Mesorhizobium japonicum MAFF 303099: one gene and its partners. Each later gene encodes a partner of the first gene's protein in a complex. Links are inferred from orthologs where the notes say so. Each region holds a gene or a part of one and is shown on either strand. Other genes may lie near its edges. The genes, in order: secY, secA and secG.

Region 1 (9,582 bases):
TCGCTCCACCATCCTGCCGCAGTTCGTCGGCTTCACCTTCGGTGTCTACAACGGCCAGAAGCATGTTCCCGTTTCGGTGAACGAGGACATGGTCGGTCATAAGTTCGGTGAATTCGCACCGACGCGGACCTATTACGGTCACGGCGCGGATAAGAAGGCGAAGAGGAAATAATCATGGGCAAGGCCAAAGCTCCGCGCAGGCTTGCTGACAACGAAGCGCGCGCCGTGTTGCGCACGATCCGTATCAGCCCGCAGAAGCTGAACCTCGTTGCCGCGCTGATCCGCGGCAAGAAGGTCGCGACAGCGCTTTCCGATCTCGAATTTTCGGCCAAGCGGATTTCCGGCACGGTCAAGAAGACGCTGGAATCGGCGATCGCCAACGCGGAAAACAACCACGACCTCGATGTCGATGCGCTGGTGGTGGCGGAAGCCTATGTCGGCAAGTCGATCGTCATGAAGCGGTTCCACGCTCGTGGCCGTGGTCGCGCCAGCCGTATCGAGAAGCCGTTCTCGCACCTCACGATCGTCGTTCGTGAAGTCGAAGAAAAAGGGGAGGCCGCATAATGGGCCAGAAAGTCAATCCGATCGGTCTTCGCCTCGGCATCAACCGTACCTGGGATTCGCGCTGGTTCGCGAACACCGGGGAGTACGGCAAGCTGCTGCATGAGGACATCAAGATCCGCAAGTATCTTGAGAAGGAACTCAAGCAGGCCGCGATCTCCAAGGTCGTGATCGAGCGCCCGCACAAGAAGTGCCGCGTCACCATCCATGCCGCGCGCCCGGGTCTGATCATCGGCAAGAAGGGCGCCGACATCGAGAAGCTTCGCAAGAAGCTAATGGAGATGACGAAGTCCGAGACGCACCTCAACATCGTCGAAGTGCGCAAGCCGGAGATCGACGCGACCCTGGTCGCCCAGTCGATCGCCCAGCAGCTCGAGCGTCGTATCGCGTTCCGCCGCGCCATGAAGCGCGCCGTGCAGTCGGCGATGCGCCTCGGTGCCGAAGGCATCCGCATCAACTGCTCGGGCCGTCTCGGCGGCGCCGAAATCGCTCGCATGGAGTGGTACCGCGAAGGTCGCGTGCCGCTGCACACGCTGCGCGCCGATGTCGACTACGGCACAGCCGAAGCGAATACGGCTTACGGCATCTGCGGCGTCAAGGTCTGGGTATTCAAGGGCGAGATCCTCGAGCACGATCCGATGGCTTCGGAACGTCGCGCGACCGAGGGTGATGCTGCGCATGGCGGTGGTGGTGATCGCGAACGCGGTCGTCGTCGCGAAAACGCCTGAGACATTTAGGAATTTGGAGTTAGAACGATGCTGCAGCCAAAGCGCACAAAGTTCCGCAAGCAGTTCAAGGGCCGTATCCATGGTACCGCAAAGGGCGGCACCAACCTGGATTTCGGTGGTTTCGGGCTGAAGGCGCTTGAGCCGAACCGCGTCACCGCGCGTGAGATCGAGGCGGCCCGCCGCGCGATCACTCGCGAAATGAAGCGCGCTGGCCGCGTCTGGATCCGCATTTTCCCGGATCTGCCGGTCACGTCGAAGCCGACCGAAGTCCGCATGGGCAAGGGCAAGGGTGCCGTCGACTACTGGGCGGCGCGCGTCAAGCCGGGGCGCATCATGTTCGAGATCGACGGCGTCAGTGAAGAAACCGCCCGTGAGGCGCTGCGTCTCGGCGCGGCCAAGCTCTCGGTCAGGACGCGCTTCGTACAGCGCATCGCAGAATAAGGACGGGCTGATCATGAAAGCCGAAGACATCCGGACCAAGACCCAGGACCAGCTGACCGACGATTTGGCCAGCCTGAAGAAGGAGCAGTTCAACCTGCGCTTCCAGAAGGCCACCGGCCAGCTCGAGAAGACCGCGCGCGTGAGGCAGGTCCGTAAGGACATTGCGCGTATCAAGACCATCGCTGCGGAAAAGTCCGCGGCCAAGAAGGCTTAAGGACGAAAACCATGCCAAAGCGCATTCTGCAGGGCACCGTCGTCAGCGACAAGAACGAAAAGACGGTTGTCGTCAAGGTCGAACGGCGCTTCACGCATCCCGTGATGAAGAAGACCGTGCGCATGACCAAGAAGTACAAGGCGCACGACGAGAACAACGCCCACAAGGTTGGCGATCAGGTGTTCATCCAGGAATCGAAGCCGATTTCCAAGGACAAGCGCTGGATCGTCGTGTCTTCGGACCAAGCCTGACCTCTGGGCGTAAACAACGAATTTTGGACAGACCGGGGAGGGGCTTCGAGCCCGTCCCGTTAGAAAAGAAGAAGGCGGCCAGTCATGATTCAGATGCAAACAAACCTCGACGTGGCGGATAATTCCGGCGCGCGTCGTGTCATGTGCATCAAGGTGCTGGGCGGCTCGAAGCGGAAATACGCTTCCGTGGGCGACATCATCGTGGTGTCCATCAAGGAAGCCATTCCGCGCGGCCGCGTTAAGAAGGGCGATGTGATGAAGGCGGTCGTGGTTCGCACGGCCAAGGACATCCGCCGCCCGGACGGCAGCGTGATCCGTTTCGACAAGAACGCGGCCGTTCTCGTCGACAACAAGAAAGAGCCGATCGGCACGCGTATCTTCGGACCGGTTCCGCGCGAACTCCGCGCCAAGAACCACATGAAGATCATCTCGCTCGCGCCTGAAGTGCTGTAAGGAGCCGGACCAATGCAAAAGATTAGAAAAGGCGACAAGGTCGTCGTGCTGGCCGGCAAGGACAAGGGCCGTTCGGGCGAAGTCCTCTCGGTTCAGCCGAAGGATGACACCGCGCTGGTGCGCGGCGTCAACATGATCCGTCGTCACCAGAAGCAGTCCCAGTCCCAAGAGGGCGGGATCATCACCAAGGAAGCGCCGATCCAGCTGTCGAACATCGCGCTGGCCGACCCCAAGGATGGCAAGCCGACCCGCGTCGGTTTCATCTTCCAGAAGGACGGCAAGAAGGTGCGCGTCGCCAAGCGCTCGGGAGAAGTCATCAATGGCTAAGGCTCAAAGCAAACAGGCGACCGCCACCAACACGCCGCGTCTGAAGCAGGTCTACAACGAGACCATCCGCAAGGCGCTGCAGGAGCAGTTCGGCTACGACAACGACATGCAGGTTCCGCGCCTCGACAAGATCGTGCTGAACATGGGTGTCGGCGAAGCGACCGCCGATTCGAAGAAGCCTTCGGTTGCCGCCGAAGACTTGGCGCTGATCGCCGGCCAGAAGGCCGTCGTCACCCGCGCCCGCAATTCGATCGCGGGCTTCAAGGTCCGCGAGAACATGCCGATCGGCGCCAAGGTCACGCTGCGCAAGGAACGTATGTACGAGTTCCTCGACCGCCTCGTGAACATCGCGCTGCCGCGCGTCCGCGACTTCCGCGGACTGAACCCCAAGAGCTTCGATGGCCGTGGCAACTACGCCATGGGCATCAAGGAGCACATCGTGTTCCCGGAGATCAACTACGACAAGGTTGATCAGATCTGGGGCATGGACGTCATCGTTTGTACGACTGCGAAGACGGACGACGAAGCCCGGGCATTGCTCAAGGCTTTCAACTTCCCCTTCCGCCAGTAACGGCAGCGAGAAAAGGAAAAATCTGAAATGGCAAAGACCAGCTCAGTCGAGAAGAACAACAGGCGCCGCAAGCTTGCCGACCAGTACGGTCCCAAGCGCGCTGCCCTGAAGGCGATCATCATGGATCAGTCCAAGCCGATGGAGGAGCGCTTCCGCGCTCAGCTTAAGCTTGCTGCCCTGCCGCGCAACTCGGCCAAGATCCGCATCCGCAACCGCTGCGAAGTCACCGGCCGTCCGCGTGCCTACTATCGCAAGCTCAAAGTATCGCGCATCGCGCTTCGTGATCTCGGCAACAACGGCCAGATCCCGGGCCTGGTCAAGTCGAGCTGGTAAGGAGGACATAACATGTCATTGAGCGATCCTCTCGGCGATATGCTGACCCGCATCCGCAACGCCTACGGCCGCAAGAAGTCGAGTGTCTCGACGCCGGCCTCGCGTCTGCGCACCCGCGTCCTCGACGTGCTGAAGGCTGAAGGCTATATCCGCGACTACAGCCAGACCGACTTCGACAACGGCAAGTCCGAAATCGAAATCGAGCTGAAGTATTTCGACGGTGCGCCGGTCGTACGCGAAATCGCCCGCGTCTCGAAGCCGGGCCGCCGCGTTTACGTCTCGGCCAAGTCGATCCCGCACGTCGCCAACGGCCTCGGCATCGCCATCCTTTCGACGCCGAAGGGCGTGATGGCCGATCACGAAGCCCGCGAACAGAACGTCGGCGGCGAGATCCTCTGCCAGATCTTCTGATCTGGCAGCTGACCGCAAATTGGAATCCGGTCTTCGGATCGTTCCGAAGACAGAGACCTGAAACAAGAGAAGTGACGAGGACAACAAAATGTCTCGTATTGGAAAGAAACCCGTTTCGCTGCCGCAGGGCGTGACCGCGACCGTCAACGGCCAGACCGTGACGGCGAAGGGCCCCAAGGGCGAGCTGAAGTTCGTGGTGAACGACGAAGTCCTGGTCAAGATGGAAGGCAGCGAGATCGCTGTTCAGCCGCGCGACCAGACCAAGACCGCCCGCTCCAAGTGGGGCATGTCGCGCACGCAGATCGTCAACATCCTGCACGGCGTCAAGGACGGCTTCGAGAAGAAGCTCGAGATCACCGGCGTCGGCTATCGCGCCGCCATGCAGGGCAAGAACCTGCAGCTGGCTCTTGGCTTCAGCCATGACGTCGTCTATGAGACGCCGGCCGGTGTCACCATCGCTGTGCCGAAGCCGACGGAAATCACCGTGACCGGCATCGACAAGCAGCAGGTTGGCCAGGTCGCGGCCGAGATCCGCGAGTATCGCGGTCCGGAGCCCTACAAGGGCAAGGGCGTTCGTTACGCTGGCGAGAAGATCGTCCGCAAGGAAGGCAAGAAGAAGTAGTGGGCTTGACCCGAAAAGCTGCAGGCTTTTTCGGAAGGACCAAGGAAGTGTAACGCCGCGGGGAGCGGCCGCGGGAGGCGTTTTCGCCTACCGCACATGGCGGCCCCCGTTTTTTGAAGGCAAGGAAGACCATCATGGGTACCAAGGAATCCACGCAGCGCCGTGCGCAGCGCGTTCGCCGCCAGATCAGGAAGGTCGCCGGCGAGCGTCCGCGTCTGTCGGTTCACCGCACCTCGAAGAACATCTATGTCCAGGTGATCGACGACGCCAAGGGCCACACCATTGCTGCCGCCTCGACGCTCGAGAAGGACCTCAAGGGTTCGCTCAAGACCGGCGCCGACACCGCCGCCGCCGCCGCGATCGGCAAGCTGATCGCCGAGCGCGCCACCAAGGCCGGCGTCAAGGAAGTCGTCTTCGACCGTGGCCCGTACATCTATCACGGCCGCGTCAAGGCCCTGGCTGAAGCTGCCCGCGAAGGCGGTCTCAGCTTCTAAAAAACTTTCGCCCCCGGTGACCCACAGAGGCGCCGGATCGTATCATCAACCGTGCTTCCGGAAAAAAACAAGGAACAGGATATGGCACAGGAACGTAGGGAAGGCGGCCGCGGCCGCGAGCGCGAAGAGCGCGACGACGGCATGGTGGACAAGCTGGTCCACATCAATCGCGTCGCCAAGGTCGTCAAGGGTGGCCGCCGCTTCGGCTTCGCCGCACTCGTCGTCGTCGGCGACCAGAAGGGCCGCGTCGGCTTCGGTCACGGCAAGGCGCGCGAAGTGCCGGAAGCCATCCGCAAGGCAACCGAATCGGCCAAGCGCGATATGATCTTCGTGCCGCTGCGCTCGGGCCGTACGCTGCATCACGACGTCGAGGGACGTTGGGGCGCTGGACGCGTTCTGCTGCGCGCCGCCAAGCAGGGTACCGGCATCATCGCCGGCGGCCCGATGCGCGCCGTCTTCGAGACGCTCGGCATGCATGACGTGGTCGCCAAGTCGATGGGTTCGTCGAACCCTTACAACATGGTTCGCGCTACGTTCGACGCGCTGAAGAGCCAGATGCATCCCAAGGATGTGGCTGCCGCGCGCGGCATCAAGTATTCGACCCTTCAGGCCCGCCGCGGCACCGCCGTTGCGGCTGAAGAATAGTCGATCTGACCAGGGATTTTGACCATGGCCAAGAAAGCAACCAAGACCATCACCGTTGAGCAGATCGGTTCGCCGATCCGCCGTCCGAAGGAACAGCGCGCGACGCTGGTCGGCCTCGGCCTCAACAAGATGCACAAGCAGCGCACCCTGGAAGATACGCCTTCCGTGCGCGGCATGATCGCCGCCGTTCAGCATCTCGTCCGCGTCGTGGACGAGGGCTGAGCCAAAGCGCAGGAGAACTCAGATGAAACTCAACGATCTGCGTGACAAGGACGGCGCGACGCATTCCAAGAAGCGTCTCGGCCGCGGCATCGGTTCCGGCTCGGGCAAGACCGCCGGTCGCGGTGTCAAGGGCCAGAAGGCACGCTCCGGCGTCGCCATCAACGGCTTCGAGGGTGGCCAGATGCCGCTCTACAGGCGCCTGCCGAAGCGTGGCTTCAACAACATCTTCGCCAAGAGCTTCGTCGTCGTGTCGCTGGCCCGCATCCAGGAAGCCGTCGACGCCAAGAAGCTTGACGCCAAGGCAACCGTGACAGCCGAGGCACTTGTCGCCGCCGGCGTCATCCGCCGCGTCAAGGATGGCGTGCGCGTGCTGTCCGATGGCGAACTGAAGGCCAAGCTTGCCTTCGACGTCGCCGGCGCCTCCAAGGCCGCGATCGAGAAGATCGAAAAGGCCGGCGGCTCGGTCAAGTTGCCGGAAAAGGCAGCTGCCGAGTAACGGCAATTTGAAGCGCGATCGGCGGAAACGGGATCCCTTTTTTGCTCACGATTGTGCTTTGATCTGCTCAATTAAGCGGCCGCGTCAACGCGGCCGCTTGCATGTTTAGAGCCCGGAGCTTATCTCGTGAGCTTCGGTGAAACGCGCCGCCTGACCTCACGGGCCATCAAGCGTTACCAAGCGGAGAATCAGGCATGGCTTCGGCTGCTGAACAACTAGCTTCGAATCTGAATTTCTCGGCCTTCGCCAAGGCGGAGGACCTGAAGAAACGCATCTGGTTCACTATTGGCGCGCTGCTCGTCTACCGCCTCGGCACCTATATCCCGCTTCCCGGAATCAACCCCGACGCCTTCGCCCAGGCCTTCTCCTCGCAGAGCAAGGGCGTGCTCGGCATGTTCAACATGTTCGCCGGCGGCGCCGTGCAGCGCATGGCGATCTTCGCGCTCGGCATCATGCCTTACATCTCGGCCTCCATCATCATGCAGCTGATGACCTCGGTCATTCCGTCGCTGGAATCGCTGAAGAAGGAAGGCGAACAGGGCCGCAAGGTCATCAACCAGTACACGCGCTACGGCACCGTGCTTCTGGCACTGGTGCAGGCCTATGGCATTTCGGTGGGGCTTGAGAACGGCCACGGCATCGTCAATGATCCCGGCATGTTCTTCCGCATCTCGACCGTGGTCACGCTGGTCGGCGGCACCATGTTCCTGATGTGGCTCGGTGAGCAGATCACCGCCCGCGGCATCGGCAACGGCATTTCGCTGATCATCTTCTCAGGTATTGTCGCCGGCCTGCCGCGCGCCATTTCCGGCACGCTGGAGCTTGGCCGCACCGGCGCCCTGTCGACCGGCCTGATCCTGGCGATCATCGTGCTGGCCATCGTCGTCATCGCGCTCATCGTGTTCTTCGAGCGCGCCCAGCGTCGCCTGCTGATCCAGTATCCGAAGCGCCAGGTCGGCAACCGGATGTTCCAGGGCGATACCTCGCATCTGCCGCTGAAGCTCAACACGTCCGGCGTCATCCCGCCGATCTTTGCTTCGTCGCTGCTCCTGCTGCCGGCCACTATCGCCGGCTTCTCGCAGACCACCAACATGCCCGCCTGGGCGAGCACCATCCTGGCCTCGCTCGGCCACGGCCAGCCGCTCTACATGGCATTCTACGCGGCGATGATCGTGTTCTTCGCCTTCTTCTACACAGCGATTGTCTTCAACCCGAAGGACACCGCCGATCAGCTCAAGAAGCATTCGGGCTTCATCCCGGGCTATCGTCCGGGCGAGCGGACCGCCGATTACATCGATTACGTTCTCACCCGCATCACCGTCGTCGGCGCCATTTATCTGGTGCTGGTGTGCCTGCTGCCGGAGTTCCTGATCTCGGCGACTGGCGTACCATTCTACCTCGGTGGCACATCGCTTCTGATCGTGGTCAGTGTCACGCTCGATACGGTTGCGCAGATTCAGGGCCACCTGATCGCGCACCAGTATGAAGGCTTGATCAAGAAGTCGAAGCTGCGCGGGGGGAAGAAAGCCAGATGAGGTTGATTTTGCTTGGGCCGCCAGGGGCGGGCAAGGGGACACAAGCACAAAGACTGGTAGAAAAACACGGCATACCCCAGCTCTCGACGGGAGACATGCTGCGTGCCGCCGTTCAGGCCGGTTCCGAAGTCGGCAAGCGTGCCAAGGCGGTGATGGATGCCGGCGAATTGGTGTCGGACGCCATCGTCAACGCCATCGTCGCCGAGCGAATCGACCAGGCCGATTGCGCCAAGGGATTCATCCTCGACGGCTACCCGCGCACGCTGGTGCAGGCAGATGCGGTTGAATCGATGCTTTCCGAGCGTGGCATCGGCCTCGACACGGTCATCGAACTGGTTGTCGATGACAGGGCCCTGGTCGGCCGCATTGTCAAACGCGCCGAGGATGCCAAGGCCGCCGGCCAGCCGGTACGCAAGGACGACAATCCCGCAGTGTTCGAAGAGCGCCTGCGCGAGTACTACAAGAAGACCGCTCCGCTGACCGGCTACTATTACGCCAAGGGCAAGCTCAAGACGGTCGACGGCTTGGCCAGCATCGACGCGGTGACCAACGAGATCGAAGCCGTGCTTACGGCGGCCGCCGAGGCGCGGTAAGGGAATTTAAAGATTAGGCTTGACGGGAGCGGCTCGCTGCGGTATGGCGGCCCGTCTTCCTATCAGGTGCGAACTTTGCTTGTCCGCAAGGGCAAGGCAGTCGCTTTGAACTGGAAACTCCCGCAAGGGCCGGCCTCCACCGGACGCGGGGCAACTTTGACAGCGCCAGGCCTGCCTTGTTTGAGAGGTTGGTCGGCCCACATGGAGAAGGAAAGAACATGGCTCGTATAGCCGGCGTCAACATTCCGACCAACAAGCGCGTCGTCATCGCGCTTCAGTACATTCACGGCATTGGCAAGAAGTTCGCCCAGGAGATCGTCGACAAGGTCGGCATCCCGGCCGAGCGCCGCGTCAACCAGCTGACCGACGCGGAAGTGCTGCAGATCCGCGAGACCATCGACCGCGACTACCAGGTCGAGGGCGACCTGCGTCGCGAAGTGTCGATGAACATCAAGCGTCTCATGGACCTCGGCTGCTACCGCGGCCTGCGTCACCGTCGCTCGCTGCCGGTCCGCGGCCAGCGCACGCACACCAATGCACGCACCCGCAAGGGCCCGGCCAAGTCGATCGCCGGCAAGAAGAAGTAAGTGAGCGAGTAGCCATTAGCGAGTAGGGGTCCCTATTCGCTATTCCCTACTCGCTTTCAAAGGTGGAGCCGCTGGCATTACGGCGGTGTAGAGATCAA
Region 2 (10,091 bases), 2.6 Mb from region 1 along the record:
CTGCGCTCCATCGGTTTCGAGGTCATCGAAGGCAACGACCTCGGCAAGCGCGAGCTCGAACGCAGCATCGGCGAATTCTCCGATGCGCTCGAAGGCGCCGGGGTCGGGCTTTTCTACTATGCCGGCCACGGCCTGCAGGTCGACGGGCGCAACTACATCGTGCCGGTCGACGCGAAGCTTGACATGCCGGTGAAACTGCAGCTCGAAGCGGTACCGATCGACGAAGTCCTCGACATCATGGAACAGCAGACCAAGGTCAGCCTGGTGTTTCTCGATGCCTGCCGCAACAATCCGTTTGCCCGCAGTCTAAGCCGCACCGCCACGACGCGCTCGGCGACCGCGCTCGCCGGTCTCGCGCAGTTCGATTCGACGCGCGGCTCCTTCATCGCCTTCTCGACCGCGCCAGGCGCGGTCGCCATGGACGGCACCGGGCGCAACTCGCCCTTTGCATCAGCCCTTTTGCGGCACATCGCCGAACCCGGCCAGAGCATCAACGACATGATGATCGCGGTGCGCCGCGACGTCGTTTCGCAAACCCGCGAAGGCCAGCGCCCCTGGGAGCAGGGCTCACTGCTCGAACGTTTCGAGTTCGTCCCGGGTGACGGGCCAGCCCCGAAGCCCAAGCCGGCGGCCGAGCCGGCGTCGGCCCCACGGGTCGCGGCGCTGGAGCGCTCCGTGGGCGATGACAAGGCTTCGATCGAACAGTTCCTGCGCCGGGATTATCTGGCGCCCGACACCAGGACGATGGCCGAAACGGTCAAGCGGATCTACGGCTCGTCGGCCACTATTTTCGGTACACGCTACGACGCCGATGCCATCGTCAAGGTGAAGACCGACTGGTTCGCGCAATGGGCTTCGTGGTCGCTCGGGCTGGAACCCGGCAGCCTGGAGATCACGCCGCATGGCGAGGACCGCACTGAGGCCGCCTTTGCCATGCGCTACGACTACGTACCGAAGGACAAGTCGGCGGCACGGCTGACCGGCAAGGCGCGCGTCACGCTTGGGCTGGTCAAGGCCGCGGAGGGATGGCGCATCGAATCCGAAACCTCGCAGGCGATGCAATGATGCGCTGGCCCGGGCGCGAATTCACGCCCTTTGGCGCGACATGAATTCGGTGGCGAAACAAAGCAGTGCCGCAACCGGCAGCGCCAGGCCGATCCAGGACACCAGTGGCCAGCCGTCTTGCGCATAGGCCCAACCGCCGACACCCGAGCCGATGGCGCCAGCGATGAAGAACGTCGCCATGTAGAGCCCGTTCAGACGGCTGCGATGGGCGGCGCCGAGCGCGAACAGGTCGCGATAGCCGAGGACAAGGTTGGTCTGCACGCCGAAGTCGAGGACGATGGCTGCGGCAACCAGCAGCGCCAGCGAAAGCGTCGAACCGCTGGGGGCGATATGGGTTACGAGAAAGGCGACGGCGACGCACAGCATGGCAAAGGCTGTCGCCGGGCGGCTCCATCCGCGGTCGGCAACCCTTCCGGCGAGCGGCGCGGCGATAGCGCCGGCGACACCGGCCAAGGCGAACAGGCCGATGCCGCGCTGCGTCAAGCCGAAATCGGGTCCGGCCAGCAGCAGCGGTGTCGTCGTCCAGAACAGGCTGAAGGCCGCGAACAGGAACGCCTGATAGAGAGCCCGCCGCCGCAGGACCGGCGTCGAGCGCGCAATCTGCACCATGGACGCCAACAGTGCGCCATAGCTCAGACGCGCCGTCGGCACGCGCCTGGGCAGCGCGAACCGCAGCACCACGGTCAGCAGGATCATAACGGCGCAAGAGGTGAAGTAGACCACATGCCAGGACGACAGCGCGGTGATGAAACTGGAAAACGGCCGTGACAGCATTATGCCCAGCAACAATCCCACCGACACATTGCCGACCACGCGGCCACGCCTGGCCTCCGGCGCCAGATGCGCCGCATAGGGGATAAGGGTCTGCACCGCGACCGAGCCAAGGCCGACAAACAGCATCGCGGCCAGAAAAAACGCCGGCTGCGTTGAAATCGCCGCGCCCAATAAGGCGAGCGTCGCAACGGCGAGTATGCCAAGCACGAGCCTGCGGTTCTCGATCAGGTCGCCAAGCGGCACGATGAACAGCAGGCCCACCCCGTAGCCGATCTGCGCCATCGTAACGATCAGGCCCGCCGCATGTGGCGGCAGGCCAAGTTCGGCGCCAATCGGGCCAATCAATGGCTGTGCGTAATAGATATTGGCAACGATCAGCCCGCAGGCGGCAGCCAGCAAGAAGGTCATCCAATTCGAAATTGTCGTCTCGGCGGATGCGGAGCCGGATGCGGTAATGGTGGTCATGATGATGTCCATCGGAACGAAACGTTCCGTTGAATAGAACGAGCCGTTCCGTTTCGTCAAGCGATGATGTATGAGCATCTCTTGGCATCGGTGTATTTTGCGGCCAAATGGCTTCGTTTGGTCCGCAAAAGACAAACGGTTGCCGGCGGGTTGTTTCAGCCGAAACGAGAAACCGCTTCAGGAGGAACGGCTCATGGGCGAAATCGCCGATCCGGCACGCAAATCGATTGGCGCCAGGCGCAATCCCGACAGCGCCGAAGCCATTCTGGAGGCTGCCGAAGCCGTGCTGATCGAGGCCGGCTATGCCGGTTTCTCGATCGAGGCGGTGGCGCGCCGCGCCCGTGCCGGCAAGCCGACCATTTACCGCTGGTGGCCTAGCAAGGCGGCGCTGCTGCTCGAAGTCTACCAGCGCCAGAAGCGCGTCGACATTCCCGATACGGGAAGCCTGGAGGAGGATCTCGTCGGCTTCCTGGTCAATCTGTTCGCGCATTGGCGCGAGACATCGTCGGGCAGCGTCTTCCGGTCGCTGATCGCCGAGGCACAGTCGGATGAAACCGCGGCGGCGGCCCTGGCGGGCTATGCCGGAGCGCGCCGCACCCACACCGGCCAGATCATCGAGCGCGCCAAGGCGCGGGGCGAGATCGCCGGCGATATTGATCCGGGCGTGGTTGCCGATATCATCGCTTCCTACGCCTGGCGGCATCTCCTGACCAACCGGCTCGATGAACCCAAGGCCACGATACGCAAAATGGTCCGCTATCTCCTGCAAGGCATAGCAGCCGGCAGATAACGGCATGGCGGTCAACAAAAAAAAGGGCGCGGCAACCCTTGGCTGCCGCGCCCTTTTTGAAAAGATCGTTCAGACTTACTTGCCGGCTTCCATCGTATCGACGGCCTGCTTCAGCTTGGCGTCGGGGATCTCGACCTTGGCGCCGGCGCGCAACGACTTGACCAGGGCGAAATACTTGTCGCGGATGACCGCCTGCTTGGCCTGGTCCTTGACGTCGTCGAAGGCCGGCGGCTGCTTGGCGCGCTTGTCCTCGAGCTTGATGACATGCCAGCCGAACTGCGTCTGCACCGGCTGCTCGGTGTATTTGCCGACCTCGAGCGCGAAGGCTGCCTTGTCGAACTCCGGCACCATCTGGCCAGGCCCGAACCAGCCTAGGTCGCCGCCATTGGACTTGCCCGAGGGGTCGCTGGTGTGCTCGTTGGCGAGCTTCTGGAAATCACCGCCTCCGTCGAGCTGCTTGATGATCGCCTCGGCCTCTTCCTTCGTCTTCACGAGGATGTGACGGGCATGCACCTCGTTGACCGGCGGCGTGTTGGCGATTTCCTGGTCGTAGCGAGCGCGGATCTCGGCGTCGGTGACCTTGTTGACGACGCCCTTCTCGACCATCTCGCCATGCAGCGCGCGTTGCTGCAGGAAGGCCATGCGGCGCTGGAAGTCGGGATCCTTGTCGAGACCGTCGGTAACGGCCTTGGCGGCCATGACGCGGATCTCGATGGCCGCCGAAAGGGCAGCCGCGCGGCGCTGTTCGGGCGGCAACTGCGCGAATTGCTGCGACAGCTCGCCTTCGGCAAGCACCAGGTCGGCTTCGGTCAGGGGCTGGCCGTTGACCGTGGCGACCACGGCATTCGGGTCGACCGGCGCCGCAGCGGGTGCGGCCGGAGCAGCAGGAGCGGCCTCCTGCGCCATGACGGGCGACAGGCAAAGAGCCGACAGGCCGAAGGCCAGACCAAGGCTGGCAAGCGACGCACGGCGGAACAACAAGGGCATAAGGATGACTCCGGTGAAGGATTGTAAGGAGGGGTGGCTTCCAATCAGCCAGATTGTGGCGGAATTTGGCGCGACCGGCAGGGCCAGCGCGGCGTTGACATCAGTTGAGCCCCCTCTTATCTGTCCAACGACTTTGCGTCCAGAACCGTTTTCCGGGCGCTTTTTGTGTTTGCCCGTATTCAGGCGGTGCGATCACGCGGATTTGATGGGGCCGGCCGGCGCCTGTCTCAAGATTGAGAATTCTATCGAAAGGACCATTGGATGGTCAGTCTCGGCGGTCTCGCCCGTAAGGTTTTCGGTTCCTCCAACGACCGTCGGGTCAAATCGACCCGGCCCCGTGTCGAGGCGATCAACGCCATGGAAAACGAGATGCGGGCGCTCTCCGACACCGAACTCGCGGGGCGTACGGAAAAATTCCGCCAGGACATCGCCAATGGCGCCAGCCTTGACGACCTTCTGGTCCCGGCCTTCGCCACCGCGCGCGAGGCGGCACGCCGCGTACTCGGCATGCGCCCCTTCGACGTCCAGCTGATCGGCGGCATGGTGCTGCACAATGGCGGCATCGCCGAGATGCGCACCGGCGAGGGCAAGACCCTGGTGGCGACACTGCCAGTCTACCTCAACGCACTCGCCGGCAAAGGCGTCCATGTCGTCACCGTCAACGACTATCTCGCCACCCGCGACTCCGAATGGATGGGCCGCGTCTACAAATTCCTCGGCCTCTCGGTCGGCGTCATCGTCCATGGCCTGTCGGACGAGGAGCGCCGCGTCGCCTACGCATCCGACGTCACCTACGCCACCAACAACGAGCTCGGCTTCGACTATCTGCGCGACAACATGAAGTATGAGCGCGCCCAGATGGTGCAGCGCGGCCACAATTACGCGATCGTCGACGAAGTCGATTCCATCCTGGTCGACGAGGCGCGCACGCCGCTGATCATTTCCGGTCCGCTCGAGGACCGTTCGGAAATGTACAACACCATCGACACTTTCATCATCCAGTTGCAGCCGCAGGATTATGAGATCGACGAGAAGCAGAAGACCTCGATCTTCACCGAGGAAGGCACCGAGAAGCTGGAGAACCTGCTGCGCGATGCCGATCTGCTCAAGGGCGAGTCGCTCTACGACGTCGAGAACGTCGCCATCGTCCACCATGTCAACAATGCGCTGAAGGCGCACCGGCTGTTCCAGAAGGACAAGGACTATATCGTCCGCAACGGCGAGATCGTCATCATCGACGAATTCACCGGCCGCATGATGCCCGGCCGCCGCTATTCGGAAGGCTTGCACCAGGCGCTGGAAGCCAAGGAGCATGTGGCGATCCAGCCGGAGAACCAGACGCTCGCCTCCGTCACCTTCCAGAACTACTTCCGCCTCTACAAGAAGCTGTCCGGCATGACCGGCACGGCGCTGACCGAGGCCGAGGAATTCGGCAACATTTACGGTCTCGAAGTCACCGAGATTCCGACCAATCTGCCGGTCATCCGCAAGGACGAGGACGACGAGGTCTACCGGACGGTCGAGGAGAAGTACAAGGCGATCGTCAAGGAGATCCGCGAAGCCAGCGCCAAGGGCCAGCCAACGCTGGTCGGCACCACCTCGATCGAGAAGTCCGAGCAGCTGGCGGATCGCCTGCGCAAGGAAGGTTTCAAGGATTTCGAGGTGCTGAACGCTCGCCACCACGAGCGCGAAGCGGCGATCGTCGCCCAGGCCGGCAAGCCCGGCGCCATCACCATCGCCACCAACATGGCCGGCCGCGGCACCGACATCAAGCTCGGCGGCAATGCCGAGATGCGCATCGCCGACGAACTGGGCGACATGCCTGAGGGCCCCGAGCGCGAGGCGCGCGAGAAGGAAATCATTGCCGACGTCGAGCGCCTGAAGGAAAAGGCGCTGGCCGCCGGCGGCCTCTACGTGCTCGCCACCGAGCGCCATGAATCGCGCCGTATCGACAACCAGTTGCGCGGCCGCTCCGGCCGCCAGGGCGACCCCGGCCGTTCGAAATTCTTCCTGTCGCTGCAGGACGATTTGATGCGCATCTTCGGCTCCGAGCGCATGGACGGCATGCTGCAGAAGCTCGGCCTCAAGGAAGACGAAGCGATCATCCACCCCTGGATCAACAAGGCGCTGGAGAAGGCGCAGAAGAAGGTCGAGGCGCGCAACTTCGACATCCGCAAGAACCTGCTGAAGTATGACGACGTCTCCAACGACCAGCGCAAGGTGGTGTTCGAGCAGCGCATCGAGCTGATGGACGGCGAAGGCCTGTCGGAAACCATTGCCGAGATGCGCGAGGGCGTCATCGACGAGATCGTCGCCAAGGCCATTCCCGAAAACGCCTATGCCGAGCAGTGGGATGTCGCCGGCCTGAAGGCTGAGGTCGCCGAATTCCTCAATCTCGACCTGCCGGTCGAGGACTGGGCCAAGGAAGAGGGCATCGCTGAGGACGACATCCGCGAACGTATCACGCAGGCCGCCGACGCCGCCGCCAAGGAGCGCGCCGAGCGCTTCGGCCCCGAGGTGATGAACTATGTCGAGCGCTCCGTGGTGCTGCAGACGCTCGACCATCTGTGGCGCGAGCACATCGTCAACCTCGACCATCTGCGTTCGGTCGTCGGCTTCCGCGGCTACGCGCAGCGCGATCCGCTGCAGGAGTACAAGGGCGAGGCCTTCGAGCTGTTCCAGGCGATGCTCGGCAATCTGCGCCAGGCCGTCACCGCGCAGCTGATGCGCGTCGAACTGGTCCGCCAGGCCGCCGAAGCCCCGCCTCCGGAAGCGCCCGACATGTTCGGCACGCATATTGACGGCACCACCGGCGAGAACGATTTCGAAGGCGGCGAAACCGCCCTCCTGGTGCGCCAGGAGCAGAACGCCGTCGTCGCCCCCGAAGACCGCGACCCGAACAACCAGGCGACCTGGGGCAAGGTCGGCCGCAACGAAGCCTGCCCCTGCGGCTCCGGCAAGAAATACAAGCACTGCCACGGGGCGTTTGCTTAAGGGCGCCGCTTCCTTCCCCCGTCACTGTACGGGGAGAAGGAAGCTCTCCACCCACGTTTTCTTAATGTGTCTCCGCTACACCAACGCCTGAAAAAGAGGCGGAAAACGGAGAGAGATCGGGGTGCGCTTTTCCGCGGCCACGACTGCCGGGCGGTTCTTGCCGCAGCGTTTGGCGCTGCGCGTGGGGCCACTGCTTGGCCGCATCGACGCCGTGCTGTTCACCGCCGATGAGCGTGGCGAGGCCGGCCGCATGTCGGTCATCGCCTTCTCCATCCGCATCGTCAGCGCCGTCATCGCCTTCATCAGCCAGGTGCTGATGGCGCGCTGGATGGGGTCGTTCGAATACGGCATCTTCGTGCTGGTCTGGGTGACGATGGTGATCGTCGGCAACCTCGCCTGCCTCGGCTTCCACACCTCGGTCATCCGCTTCATCCCCGAATACCGCGAGCGCGGCCTGATGGACGAACTGCGCGGCATCGTCGTGGCCAGCCGCCTGTTCGTGCTGATCGCCTCCACCATCATCGCCGGGCTCGGCGCGCTCGGCGTCTGGCTGGCGGCACCCTGGATCGAAAACTACTACGTCATCCCGTTCATCCTCGGCGTCATCTGCCTGCCGATGATCGCGCTGTCGGACCTGTTGCAGGGCCAGGCCAGGGCGAACAGCTGGGCGCTTTTCGCCCTCTCGCCGACCTACCTGATACGGCCGGTGCTGATCCTGCTGTTCATGGCGCTGATGCTTCTCGCCGGCTACGCGGCCGATGCCAGGACGGCGATCTTCGCCTCGATCGCCGCCACCTATGTCACCACGCTCGCGCAGCTGGTCGGCGTCACCCACCGCATGGAGAGGCAGATCCCGGCCGGGCCGATGAAAGTGCATTTCGCGCAATGGTTCATCGTCTCGCTGCCGATCTTCCTGGTCGAAAGCTTCTTCTTCCTGCTCACCAATGCCGATGTGCTGATGGTCGGCGCCTATATGGATCCCAACGACGTCGCCGTCTATTTCGCCACGGTCAAGACGCTGGCGCTGGTGCATTTCGTCTATTTCGCCGTCAAGGCCGGTGTCGCCCAGCGCTATGCGCAGTTCACCCATGGCGAGCCGGAAAAGCTTGCCGTCTTCGCCCGCGAGACGGTGTCGTGGACCTTCTGGCCCTCGCTGCTGATGGCGCTGCTGGTGCTGGCGCTGGGCAAACCCATGCTGGTGCTGTTCGGCCCCGAATTCACATCGGGCTATCCGCTGCTGTTCCTGCTCGTCTTCGGCGTCGTGGCGCGCGCCGCCGTCGGCCCCTGCGAAAGCCTGCTCACCATGAGCGGCAACCAGAACATCTGCGCCGCCGTCTATGCCATGACACTGGCCTTCAACATCGGCCTTAACGTGGTGCTGATCCCGCGTTTCGGCCTGTGGGGCGCCGCCATGGCCACCGCCTTCGCCATGATCTTCGAGGCCAGCGCGCTGTCCTTCACGGTCTGGCGCAAGCTCGGCATCGTCATGGCGATCTTCGTGCCTGCCAAAGGAGCCGCCTGATGGTCGCCATCCCGTTGCTCGAGGAAACCAGCGGCGGCACCGCCGGCGCCATGGTATCCGGCCTCGCCGGTCTGGCGCGCGATCCCGATCCCGCCCATATCGAAATCCTCGCCAACAACCGGCCGGAGCGCAAGCTTGCCATCTATCCGGCGTCCGCCGGCTTCGACCTGGTCGAGGAACTGGATTATCTGTGCGCCCGCACGATCGAGCCGAACGTCTTCTTCAACCCGCGCTTCCTGGCGCCGGCCATGCCCCGGCTGGAGGATCGCGAGGTGCGCCTGGCGGTGATCCGCGACGGCGACGAATACCGCAACCGGCTGCGCCTGCTGGTGCCGATCTCGGTGGAACGCCCGGTGGTGCCGCTCGGCGTGCCGGTGATGCGCACCTGGTCGAGCCCGTTCGGTCCGCTCGGCACGCCGCTGATCGACCGCGACGATCCGGTCGGCGTCGTCGAGGATTTCTTCTCGATGCTGTCGCGCCCGCATCTCAAGCTGCCGAAAGTCTTCGTGCTGCCCGACATCAGGCTGGACGGTCCGGTGGCGAGCCTGCTCGACACCGTGGCCGAGACGCGTGGCCTGACGCTGGTCACCACCGGCCAGACCCCGCGCCCCGTGCTGGAGAGCGAGCTCGACGGCGACGACTATCTGAAGGCATCCCTGCGTTCGCACCATTATCGCGAGTTCCGCCGCCTGAAGCGGCGTCTTGCCGGCCTCGGCAGGCTGGAGCATGTGGTGGCGCGCGGCCCCGAGGAGATCCGCCACGCCATCGAAAGCTTCCTGACGCTGGAAGCGTCCGGCTGGAAGGGCCGTGAGCGCACCGCCATGGCGATCGACCGCTTCCGCGCCGCCTTTGCCCGCGAGGCCGTGCACCGGCTCGCCGAGCAGGACATGTGCCGCATCCATTCGCTGACGCTTGACGGCCGCACCATCGCCTGCCTGATCGTGTTCGTCGAGGCTGGCGTCGCCTATACCTGGAAGACGGCCTATGACGAGACGCTATCAGCCTATTCGCCCGGCACGCTGCTGATGATCGAGGTCACAAGGCAGCATCTCGACGATCCCAACATCATGATGACCGATTCCTGCGCGGTCCCGGATCATCCGGTGATGAGCCGGCTGTGGGCCGAGCGCAAGCCGATCGGCACGCTGGTGATCGGGTTGACGCCGGATGCCGATCGCCTCGCCCGCCAGGCCGCCTCGCAGCTCCATCTCTACCGCGAGACCCGCAACATGGCTCGCCTGCTGCGCAACCGCATGAAGAGCCTGCTGAGACGGCGGTAGCCATGATCCCGAACCTTCGTGGCCGCCGGCGTCATGCCGAGACCCCCGCCCCCGGACTAATTGCAGGAAATCGGCGGACATCCGGTCCGGTGCAGCGCATCGCCCGGAGGCTGATCGCACGGCATGGTTTCACGTTCGCGGGCATTGTCGTCGGCCTTTGGTTTCTGTCGGGTCTTGCCTCAGCCGCCAACGCGGCCAATGCGTCGGTCTTCCT
Region 3 (9,511 bases), 260 kb from region 1 along the record:
GGCCATTGTCGACGAGTTCGTCTACAAGGCCGGCCCGGCCTTGACGCTTTTGATCCCGCTGGTTCTGACGCCGGTCTGCGCACCCTCATTGCTCGACGGGCCCGTGCCGCTGCGATCGCCTGCCGATCTGGTCAACCATCATCTTATCCACGAATGCGAGAGCATGAGGTGGAAGCGTTGGCTGGAGCAGGAAGGCGTTCTGGACACGACGCCGAAATCCAGCACGACGCTGGATGACTGCACGCTCATCATGCGCGAGGCGATCAATGGCGCCGGAATTGCGCTCGCCGATACGATGATGGCGCAGGATTTTCTGCAGCAAGGCAAACTCGTCGCCCCGTTTCCTGCCCGCCACACCTACCCGGCCGGCATTTACCTGCATCAGCGCCGCAGCATCGGCAACAAGCCAGGGACCGGCCTGTTTCAGGACTGGCTGTTGTCGGAAGTCGAGGACCACAAGCGGGTCATGGCTATCGCCTAGGCGGAGAGGCGGTACCCAGATTCGAATCACCCGAGCTGTTGGTATTCAACAGCGGCCCACCATTGTGCCCCCTCGATAATCGCGGTTCGCATTGAATATCTTTAAGGCCAAAGCCGGCAAATGGGTTGCTTGTCGGTTCCCCAGCGTCAGGCTTAACCTGCACGGCCATCGCGTGGAGGCGCGTGGCCAATCAAGGGGAGGATTTTGCAGTGACCATACAAGGCGCATCGCCTGACCTGTACAACGAGGATCTCGCTCCGGCCAAAGTTCGAAACTGGGGAGCATTCTCGATCTTCAACGTCTGGACGTCGGACGTTCACAGCCTGTGGGGCTACTATCTCGCCGCCAGCCTTTTCCTGTTCTGCGGCGGCTTCGTCAATTTCATCATCGCCATCGGCATCGGCTCGCTGATCATCTACGCGCTGATGAACATGGTCGGTAACGCCGGCGTCAAAACCGGCGTGCCCTACCCCGTGCTTGCCCGTGCCTCCTTCGGCATCTGGGGCGCCAACATCCCGGCATTGGTGCGCGCCATCGTCGCCTGCTTCTGGTACGGTGCGCAAACGGCGGCCGCCTCCGGCGCCATCGTGGCATTGTTGACCCGCCTGCAATGGTTCGACGAATTCAACAAGACCTCGCATCTTCTCGGCCATTCCACCCTGGAAGTGATCTGCTTCGTCGTCATCTGGGCGCTGCAGCTGCTGATCATCCAGAAGGGCATGGAAACGGTGCGCCGCTTCCAGGATTGGGCGGGGCCTGCCGTCTGGGTGATGATGCTGCTCCTGGCCATCTATCTCTGCGTCAAATCGGGGACCTTCGCCTTTACCAGCGACATTCCGATGGACGTGCTGCGCGAAAAGACCGCCGACGCCGGCATTCCGGGCGATCCCGGATCGTGGACGGCGCTCTTCGGGGTCGCGGCGATCTGGGTGACCTATTTCTCGGCGCTATACCTCAATTTTTGCGACTTCGCCCGCTACGCACCGGACAAGGCGGCATTGCGCAAGGGCAACATCTGGGGCCTGCCGGTCAACCTCATCCTGTTTTCGCTGGTCGCCGGCGTCACCACCATTGCCGCCTATGACGTCTATCACGAGGTGCTGCTGCACCCCGACCAGATCTCGGCCAAGTTCGACAGCTGGTTCCTGGCTGCGCTCGCCGCCCTGACCTTCGCGGTGGCCACGCTCGGCATCAACGTCGTCGCCAACTTCGTCTCGCCGGCCTTCGACTTCTCCAACGTCTTTCCGCGTCAGATCGACTTCAAGAAGGGCGGCTACATCGCAGCACTTATCGCACTTGTGCTCTATCCCTTCGCGCCGTGGGAAGGCAGTGCCGCGCATTTCGTCGGCATCATCGGCGCGACGATGGGGCCTATCTTCGGCGTCATGATGGTCGACTATTACCTGATCCGCAAAGGCGAGGTCGACGTCGAGGCGCTGTATCGTGAGGACGGCGAGTTCCGCTTCCAGGGCGGCTGGCACGTCAATGCCTTCATCGCCGCCGGCATAGGCGCTGTGTTCTCGTCGATCCTGCCGAACTTCACCAACTGGCTGCCATCCTGGTGGGGCGTCTATGGCTGGTTCTTCGGCGTGGCGATTGCCGGAACCATCTACTACGTGCTGCGCACCGTCGCCGTGGGTGCGGGCGCCAAGACGGCAAAGGCTTGAAAAGAGGGAGTAGGCAGTAGGAGTTAGGGAATACAGACCCTTCCCTACTGCCTACTGCCTACTGCCCACCATCTCAGCCAACTTGCGCACCGTGTTCCAGTTGCGCGACGTGCCGATGCCGAGGCGTTTGTGGTTCATTGTCGCGAGCAGCCGTGACGTTGGCCTCTCGCGCGAAAAGACGACCCAGATATCGCCGGCGCAAGGCAATACCTTCTCGTCCTCGGCGGCATAGGCTTGCAGCGCCGCGACGTCCTCCACGGGCGCGGGTTTGCGCATCACCCGCACCGCCACCTGATCGCCTGCTTCAGCTGAATCGGCCGGAAACGGATTGCCGGCGGCAAGTTTCAGCCATTCCTCGGCAGTGCGCACGATGATGTCGACATGACGGCCGAAGGTTTTTTCGAAGGCCGTTTCCAGCCGCTGTTCCAGCTTGCCGATATCGGTCGCTCGCGCTTCGAAGACCAGATTTCCCGTCGCCACCAAGGTGCGCACATTCTTCAAACCGAGGCCTTCCGCCATCGCCTTGAGGTCCGCCATGACGACCCGGCGCCCCTCGCCCAGGATGATGCTGTAGAGGAGCGCGACATAGGTCTGCATGAGAGGCCCCGCCCGGCGGTTGCCTACACCAGGCGAGACTGCTCCACAGCCGCTTCGATGAAGCTGGCGAACAGCGGATGCGGATCGAGTGGCCGGCTCTTCAGCTCGGGATGATACTGCACGCCGATGAACCACGGATGGTCGGGATATTCGACCGTCTCCGGCAGCACGCCATCGGGCGACATGCCGGCAAACACCAGGCCGCAATCCTCCAGCCGCTCCTTGTAGTCGATATTGACCTCGTAGCGGTGGCGGTGGCGCTCGGAAATCTGCGTATCGCCATAGATCTCGGCGATCTTGGAGCCCTTGGCGAGGTCCGCCTGATAGGCACCGAGACGCATTGTGCCACCGAGGTCGCCGGTCTCACGCCGCTTCTCCAGCATGTTGCCCTTCAGCCATTCGGTCATTAGGCCGACAACGGGCTCCTCGGTCGGGCCGAACTCGGTCGAGGAGGCATGCTCGACGCCAGCCAGCGACCGCGCCGCCTCGATGCAGGCCATCTGCATGCCGAAGCAGATGCCGAAATACGGCACCTTGCGCTCGCGCGCGAATTTCGCCGCCAGGATCTTGCCTTCGGAGCCGCGTTCGCCAAAGCCGCCCGGAACCAGGATGCCATGCACCTTTTCCAGCCACGGCGTCGGATCCTCCTTCTCGAAGATCTCCGATTCGATCCAGTCGAGCTTGACCTTGACGTGATTGGCCAGGCCGCCATGCGAAAGCGCTTCGATCAGCGATTTGTAGGCATCCTTGAGGCCGGTGTATTTGCCGACGATGGCGATGGTCACCTCGCCTTCCGGGCTGTGGATGCGGTCCGACACTTTCTGCCAGGGCTCCATGCGCGGCTTAGGCGCCGGATCGATGCCGAAGGCAGCCAGCACCTCCGAATCGAGCCCTTCCTTGTGGTAGGCCATCGGCACGTCGTAGATGTGCGGCACATCGAGCGCCTGGATGACGGCGCTTTCCCTGACATTGCAGAACAGCGACAGCTTTCTGCGCTCTTCCTTGGGAATGGCGCGGTCCGCACGGACCAGCAGGATGTCGGGCGCGATGCCGATGCCGCGCAGTTCCTTGACCGAATGCTGGGTCGGCTTGGTCTTCAGTTCACCCGCCGTCGGGATGTAGGGCATCAGGGTCAGATGCACGTAGACGGCATTGTTGCGCGGCAGATCGTTGCCGAGCTGGCGGATCGCCTCGAGGAACGGCATGGCCTCGATGTCGCCGACCGTGCCGCCGATCTCGCACAGCACGAAATCGTAGTCGTCATTGCCGTTGAGGACGAAATTCTTGATCTCGTCGGTGACATGCGGAATGACCTGAACGGTCGCGCCGAGATAGTCGCCGCGCCGCTCACGCTCGATGATGTTTTTGTAAATGCGGCCGGTGGTGATGTTGTCTTGCTGATTGGCCGAGCGGCCGGTGAAGCGCTCGTAATGGCCAAGATCGAGATCGGTCTCCGCACCGTCATCGGTGACGAACACCTCGCCATGCTGGTACGGCGACATCGTGCCCGGATCGACATTGAGATACGGGTCGAGTTTTTTGATGCGTGCGCGATAACCTCGCGCCTGCAGGAGAGCCCCAAGGGCCGCTGCGGCTATGCCTTTTCCAAGTGAGGAAACCACGCCGCCTGTGATGAATACATATCGCGCCATGGGAGTCATCGCTTAACGCGGCTGGATTGATTCCGCCAGAGAAAAAACCACCGCGAAGGTTTTTTCCCAAGAAGGCGTCGGACCTTGATCCCGAAGAGTGGAACCCGGTTTTCTCGGACAACCGATTTCCGTTTGTCCAGGGATCACGACCGAACAGGCTTGGTCGTGAACGAGGCAAAACAAAAGGGCCGGCTGAGCCGGCCCTTTCGGCAGGATGATGGAACCGTCAGATGATGACGACTTTGGTGCCGACCCTGACGCGGCTGTAGAGATCCATGACGTGCTCGTTGATCATGCGGAAGCAGCCATTGGAAGCGCTGGTTCCGATCGACTGCGGCGCGATGGTGCCGTGGATGCGCAGATGCGTGTCCTTCTTGCCGTCATAGAGATAGATGGCGCGGGCGCCGAGCGGGTTCTGGCCACCGCCGGGCATGCCGTCCTTGTACTGGCCGTAATGCTTGGGCTCGCGCTTCTGCATGTCGAGGGTCGGGATCCAGCGCGGCCATTCCTGCTTGTCGCCGACCGCGACCGTGCCCTTGAACTGCAGGCCTTCACGACCGACCGCGATGGCGTAGCGACGCGCGGTCGAAAACGATTCGACGAGATAGAGCCGGCGGGCGCTGGTGTCGATGACGATGGTGCCCGGCTCATAGCCGGTGAATTCCACATCCTGCGGCACGAATTCCGGCTTCACCTTGAACGGCTTCTTGGCGTCCTTCTTGGCGAGAGCCTGGTCGAGAGCCCGCGTCTCGGGCAGATAGCTGATCGACGACCCGGAGGTGCCGCCGAACAGGCCGGCGAAAAGGCCGCCGGTCGGTTGCTTCTGGCCGATGACCTCACTGCGAAGCTCGCCATTGTTGCCTGTCAGCGCGACATTCATCGCTTCGGCCGGAAGCGGCTCGGCCGACTGGATTGGTGTGATCTGTTCGATCGGCTCGATGACCTTGGTGGTCTTCTTGGCCGGCTTGGCGTCAGCCACTTCGGCCGTTGCAGAAGCGCTCTTCTCCCTCTTGGCCAGGAAGGCCTGCCGTTCGGCGTCGGCCTTGGCCTTGGCCGCTTCGCGCATCGCCAGCTTCCTGGCTTCGAGCGCCTTGGCCTTGGCGTCTTCCTTGTCGGCAACGATCTTGGCCTCGATTTTCTTGATCTGGGCGAGATCGTCCGGTGTCGGGTTTTTCTTCTTCTTGAGAAGCCTCAACTGCGCCGCATCGCTCTTGACTGCGACGTTGATGGCGTCGGTTTTGTCGACCGACTGATTGGCGGCCAAATTGGCCGGCACGCCGGCGAAAGCCGGGGAACCCAGGCCGAGTACGGCGCAAAGTCCCAAGAAAATGAAGCTGCGAAGCTGCATGGCGAAGATCCGATCGTTCAATGCTTGTTGCCCACGGCGTCGCCCGGCGTCCCCCAAGGACACCGAAAATGCCGCGCGCAATCTATAGTCGAATAAGCGCGGATGTCTCAAGCGCGAGACCGCGCTGCTGCACGTTGAATCTTCGTGATCGCGCAGCATTTGCCGCGACTGTGTTCAAACGATCACAGGTCGCGGTTTGGACCAGATGGACGTTACTGGTTCGGGACCTGCGGTGCAGCGGGCGCGGTGTTGGTGGTGCCGTTGTTTGCCGGCGGCGTCGCACCAGAGGCCGGCGCGGTGGCCGGAGTTGCCGGCGCAGGCGTCGTCGCTGCGCCATTGCCCGACGGCGGCGTAGGGGCGGTGCTGCCGGCCGGTGCCGGGGTCGTCGTACCAGGCAACTGGTTGAGCACGCCCTTGCCGGTCGCGGGGACGCGATCGAGAATGTCGATCGGCTTTTCGCCGTAGCGGGCAATGATCGACAAGGTCAGCGACGTGACGAAGAAAGCCGCCGCCAGGATCGCCGTTGCCCGGGTCAGCGCGTTGGCGGCGCCACGTGCCGTCATGAAGCCAGATCCGCCACCAATGCCAAGGCCGCCGCCTTCGGAGCGTTGCAGCAGCACCACGCCGACGAGGGCGAGCACGACCATGAGATGGATGACGATCAGTACGGTTTGCATAGTTTATCCTGGCAAGGCCTTGCCCGGCCGCGGGCACGACCGGTGAATTGGAGGCGGCTCAATACAATGCTTTCACGGCATTTCCAAGCCCGTGGCCGGAATATGGGAAGCAACGCGCCCTTTGCAACGAATTTGGACGGGATGAGCGCCGTCTTTCGTCGTGAATCTCAGCCTGAAATGCTGCGATAGGCCTCGGCGATACCGAGGAAATCGGCCGCTTTCAGGCTGGCGCCGCCAACCAGCGCGCCATCGACATTCCTGACGCCCAGCAGTTCCACCGCGTTGGACGGCTTGACCGAGCCACCGTAGAGAATGCGCGTCTTGGCGGCAGAGGCACCAAGTTTCTCCGACAGCCTTTCGCGGATATGCGCATGCGCTTCGGCCACATCGGCCGCGGTCGGCGTCAGGCCGGTGCCGATCGCCCACACCGGCTCATAGGCAATGACGGTGTTGGATGGCGTGGCACTCGGCGGCACCGAACCTGCGACCTGGCGCGACAGCACCTCGAGCGTGGCGCCCGCCTCACGCTGCTGCTGCGTCTCGCCGATGCAAATGATGGCCACGAGCCCGGCGCGCCATGCGGCGGCGGCCTTGGCCTGGACCGTCGCATCGTCCTCGCCGCGTTGTTCGCGGCATTCGGAATGGCCGACAATAACATGGCTCGCGCCGGCGTCCTTCAGCATTTCCGCCGAGATACAGCCGGTGTAGGCGCCGCTTTCCTTGGTGTGGCAATCCTCGCCGCCCGCATGGACCGGCGTGCGCGACAGAATCTCGGCTGCATGGGAAAGCAGCGTCGCGGGAACGCAGACCAGCGCCTCGGTCTCCGCGTCGAGCCCGCTCATGAACCCGTTGCCGATCATCCTGAGCTCGTTCAGCGAAGCGCTGGTGCCGTTCATTTTCCAGTTGCCGGCGACAAGCGGGCGAATTCCTGGCGTCATGGTCTGCTTCTCCGGGCGATATCAAGCTCTGGCCCTCACTACCAAAATCAGGCCACAAAGCAATCGACAGTAGGCCGGAAGGGCGCTATTGCGCTTGTTTCAGACTCGGCGCACGCGAAAATGCGCATAAATCGGAAGTAACGATGCTTGGTATATTGAGAAGCGCGGCGGGTACATGGGTCGCGAAGACATTGCTGTCGCTGCTGGTGGTCAGTTTCGCCGCCTGGGGCATCTCCGGTCGGCTGATGGGCGGCTTTGCCGGCCACGATTCGGTGATAATAGCGGGCGGCACCAAGGTATCGATCAACGAATACCGCCTCGCCTATGATCGCCAGCTCGCCGTCATGTCGCAGCAGTTCGGTCAGCGCCTCACCCACGAACAGGCAAAGGCGCTCGGCATCGACAACCAGGTTCTGGCTCAGCTTGTCTCCGGCGCCGTTCTCGACGAACAGGCTCGCAAGCTTGGGCTCGGCCTGTCCAAGGACCGGCTGGCCGAGCTGACGCGCGAGGACCCGGCGTTCAAGGGCCCAGGCGGCGAGTTCGACAGGAGAACATTCGAATACATGCTGCGCCAGGTCGGCATGCGGCCCGAAGATTACCTGAAGAACCGCGCCCAGGTGGCGGTGCGCCAGCAGATCGTCGAGGCGGTCTCGGACGGCCTCAAGGCGCCGGACGCTTTCTTCAAGGCGGTCGCGCTCTATCGCGGCGAGGACCGCACCGTTGACTACCTGCTGTTGCCGAAGAAGCTCGTCGAGCCCATCGAAGCACCGAGCGACAGCGTGCTTCAGGCCTATTTCGAGGCCAACAAGAAAACCTACGCGGCACCTGAGTACCGCAAATTCTCCTATGTCCGCCTCGAGCCGGTGGACATCATGGATCCGACCGCCGTCACCGAGCAACAGGTCAGCGACGACTACAACAAGAACAAGACGCGCTACACCACGCCCGAAATGCGCACGATCGAGCAGCTTGTGTTCAAGACACCGGATGCGGCCAAGGCCGCACTCGATTCGCTCAAGGCCGGCGCCACCTTCGAAAAGCTTGTGACAGCCGAAGGCAAGACCCCGGCCGACACGCTGCTTGGCACGTTGGCCAAGGACAAGATCGCCGACAAGGCGGTTGCCGATGCCGCCTTTGCGCTCAACGCCAATGAAGTCAGCCAGGTCGTTCAGGGCGCCTTCGGCCCGGTGCTGCTGCGCGTCACCGAGATCAAACCCGAGGTGGTGAAGCCGCTCGCCGAAGTGTCCGACCAGATCCGCAAGGACCTGGCGTTGGGCGAGGCAAGCCGCATCCTTTTGGATGTGCACGACAATTACGAAGACACCCGCGCCTCCGGCAGTTCGCTGGCCGACGCGGCTGCCAAGCTGAAGCTGAAGGACGTCACCATCGACGCCATCGACCGCAGCGGCCTCAGGCCGGACGGCTCCATCGTCAAGGACCTGCCGGAATCGCCGGCGCTGATCAAGGCGGTCTTTGATGCCGAACCCAAAACCGAAAACGAAGCGCTGACCACGGCCGACAACGGCTTCATCTTCTATGAGGTTGCTTCGATCACGCCGGCTCGCGACCGGACGCTGGACGAGGTCCGCCAGAAAGTCGTCGCCGACTGGACTGCTGCTGAGACCACCAAGCGGCTTGCCGCCAAGGCAAGCGAGCTCGACAAGCGGCTCAAGGCAGGCGCCACGCTCGATGTCATCGCCGGTGATCTCAAGCTGGAGAAGCAGACCAAGCGCGGCCTGAAGCGCGAGGCCGACGATGCCGATTTCGGCAAGGAGGGTGCTGCCGTGATGTTCGGCGTCGGCGAAGGCGGCACCGGTTTGATCCCCTCGCCCACCGGTGACGGACAGATCCTGTTCAAGGTCGCCGAAGTGTTCGAGCCCGCCGGAGCCGATGCCAGCTCGGTGCCGGAAGACGCGCAGAAATCCTTCACTTCCGGCATGTCGGACGATCTGCTCGACCAATTGGTGGCGCAGTTGCAGACGCAGTACGACGTCCGCATCGACCAGGCCGCCGTTGCCCAAGCCGCGACAAGATGAGCGCGTTGAAAACCCATATCGCCAAGGTGGCGGCCGGCACCGCGCTTTCCTTCGAGGAAGCGCGCGAGGCCTTCGACATAATCATGTCGGGCGACGCGACCCCTGGGCAGATCGG

Evidence for each region.
Region 2: the proteins of secY (region 1) and secA are in contact, whole or in part, in a crystal structure (PDB 3DIN), measured with the Thermotoga maritima proteins. The link is inferred for Mesorhizobium japonicum MAFF 303099 from one-to-one orthologs. Residues at the interface, in WP_004081795.1 of Thermotoga maritima: Glu108, Gly109, Glu110, Glu111, Ala236, Glu237, Arg238, Arg239, Ile240, Thr241, Ile242, Gln243, Tyr244, Ala245, Arg246, Arg247, Val248, Thr249, Gly250, Arg251, Arg252, Val253, Tyr254, Gly256, Ala257, Ser258, Thr259, Tyr260, Leu261, Pro262; in WP_004082002.1 of Thermotoga maritima: Glu261, Ala262, Arg263, Lys300, Ala301, Arg302, Thr303, Ile304, Ile305, Leu323, Tyr324, Asp325, Pro326, Val329, Ser330, Tyr333, Ile336, Lys340, Phe345, Val349, Glu363, Phe364, Tyr374, Ser375, Gly376, Gly377, Glu393, Ile395, Thr482, Ser483.
Region 3: secY (region 1) and secG share a complex: the UniProt entries of both Escherichia coli proteins name them as parts of the sec protein translocase complex. The link is inferred for Mesorhizobium japonicum MAFF 303099 from one-to-one orthologs.

Annotation. Positions count from the first base shown.
Region 1 is NC_002678.2:212,186-221,767, forward strand. Bases 6,310-9,133 are described here. They hold secY (preprotein translocase subunit SecY), read left to right. Parts: upstream 6,310-6,963; coding sequence 6,964-8,304; downstream 8,305-9,133. Other genes in these bases: rplO (50S ribosomal protein L15), read left to right, coding at 6,310-6,769; MAFF_RS02315 (adenylate kinase), read left to right, coding at 8,301-8,897; rpsM (30S ribosomal protein S13), read left to right, coding at 9,116-9,133. Outside these bases: rpsS (30S ribosomal protein S19), read left to right, coding at 1-172; rplV (50S ribosomal protein L22), read left to right, coding at 175-564; rpsC (30S ribosomal protein S3), read left to right, coding at 564-1,289; rplP (50S ribosomal protein L16), read left to right, coding at 1,317-1,730; rpmC (50S ribosomal protein L29), read left to right, coding at 1,744-1,944; rpsQ (30S ribosomal protein S17), read left to right, coding at 1,956-2,195; rplN (50S ribosomal protein L14), read left to right, coding at 2,280-2,648; rplX (50S ribosomal protein L24), read left to right, coding at 2,661-2,975; rplE (50S ribosomal protein L5), read left to right, coding at 2,968-3,546; rpsN (30S ribosomal protein S14), read left to right, coding at 3,574-3,879; rpsH (30S ribosomal protein S8), read left to right, coding at 3,892-4,290; rplF (50S ribosomal protein L6), read left to right, coding at 4,379-4,912; rplR (50S ribosomal protein L18), read left to right, coding at 5,047-5,406; rpsE (30S ribosomal protein S5), read left to right, coding at 5,488-6,051; rpmD (50S ribosomal protein L30), read left to right, coding at 6,076-6,273; more of rplO, read left to right, coding at 6,296-6,309; more of rpsM, read left to right, coding at 9,134-9,484. UniProt on the Escherichia coli protein: The central subunit of the protein translocation channel SecYEG. Consists of two halves formed by TMs 1-5 and 6-10.
Region 2 is NC_002678.2:2,790,924-2,801,014, forward strand. Bases 3,943-7,275 are described here. They hold secA (preprotein translocase subunit SecA), read left to right. Parts: upstream 3,943-4,342; coding sequence 4,343-7,075; downstream 7,076-7,275. Other genes in these bases: MAFF_RS14655 (peptidylprolyl isomerase), read right to left, coding at 3,943-4,081; MAFF_RS14665 (lipopolysaccharide biosynthesis protein), read left to right, coding at 7,197-7,275. In the rest of the region: MAFF_RS14640 (caspase family protein), read left to right, coding at 1-1,065; MAFF_RS14645 (MFS transporter), read right to left, coding at 1,087-2,304; MAFF_RS14650 (TetR/AcrR family transcriptional regulator), read left to right, coding at 2,498-3,094; more of MAFF_RS14655, read right to left, coding at 3,170-3,942; more of MAFF_RS14665, read left to right, coding at 7,276-8,597; MAFF_RS14670 (GNAT family N-acetyltransferase), read left to right, coding at 8,597-9,877; MAFF_RS14675 (creatininase family protein), read left to right, coding at 9,880-10,091. UniProt on the Escherichia coli protein: Required for protein export, interacts with the SecYEG preprotein conducting channel.
Region 3 is NC_002678.2:470,076-479,586, forward strand. Bases 4,691-7,443 are described here. They hold secG (preprotein translocase subunit SecG), read right to left. Parts: upstream 6,423-7,443; coding sequence 5,958-6,422; downstream 4,691-5,957. Other genes in these bases: MAFF_RS03590 (L,D-transpeptidase), read right to left, coding at 4,691-5,745; tpiA (triose-phosphate isomerase), read right to left, coding at 6,590-7,360. Also shown: MAFF_RS03570 (LysR substrate-binding domain-containing protein), read left to right, coding at 1-481; MAFF_RS03575 (NCS1 family nucleobase:cation symporter-1), read left to right, coding at 691-2,148; MAFF_RS03580 (DUF1697 domain-containing protein), read right to left, coding at 2,200-2,745; MAFF_RS03585 (CTP synthase), read right to left, coding at 2,769-4,406; more of MAFF_RS03590, read right to left, coding at 4,624-4,690; MAFF_RS03605 (SurA N-terminal domain-containing protein), read left to right, coding at 7,504-9,396; trpD (anthranilate phosphoribosyltransferase), read left to right, coding at 9,393-9,511. UniProt on the Escherichia coli protein: Subunit of the protein translocation channel SecYEG. Overexpression of some hybrid proteins has been thought to jam the protein secretion apparatus resulting in cell death; while this may be true it also results in FtsH-mediated degradation of SecY.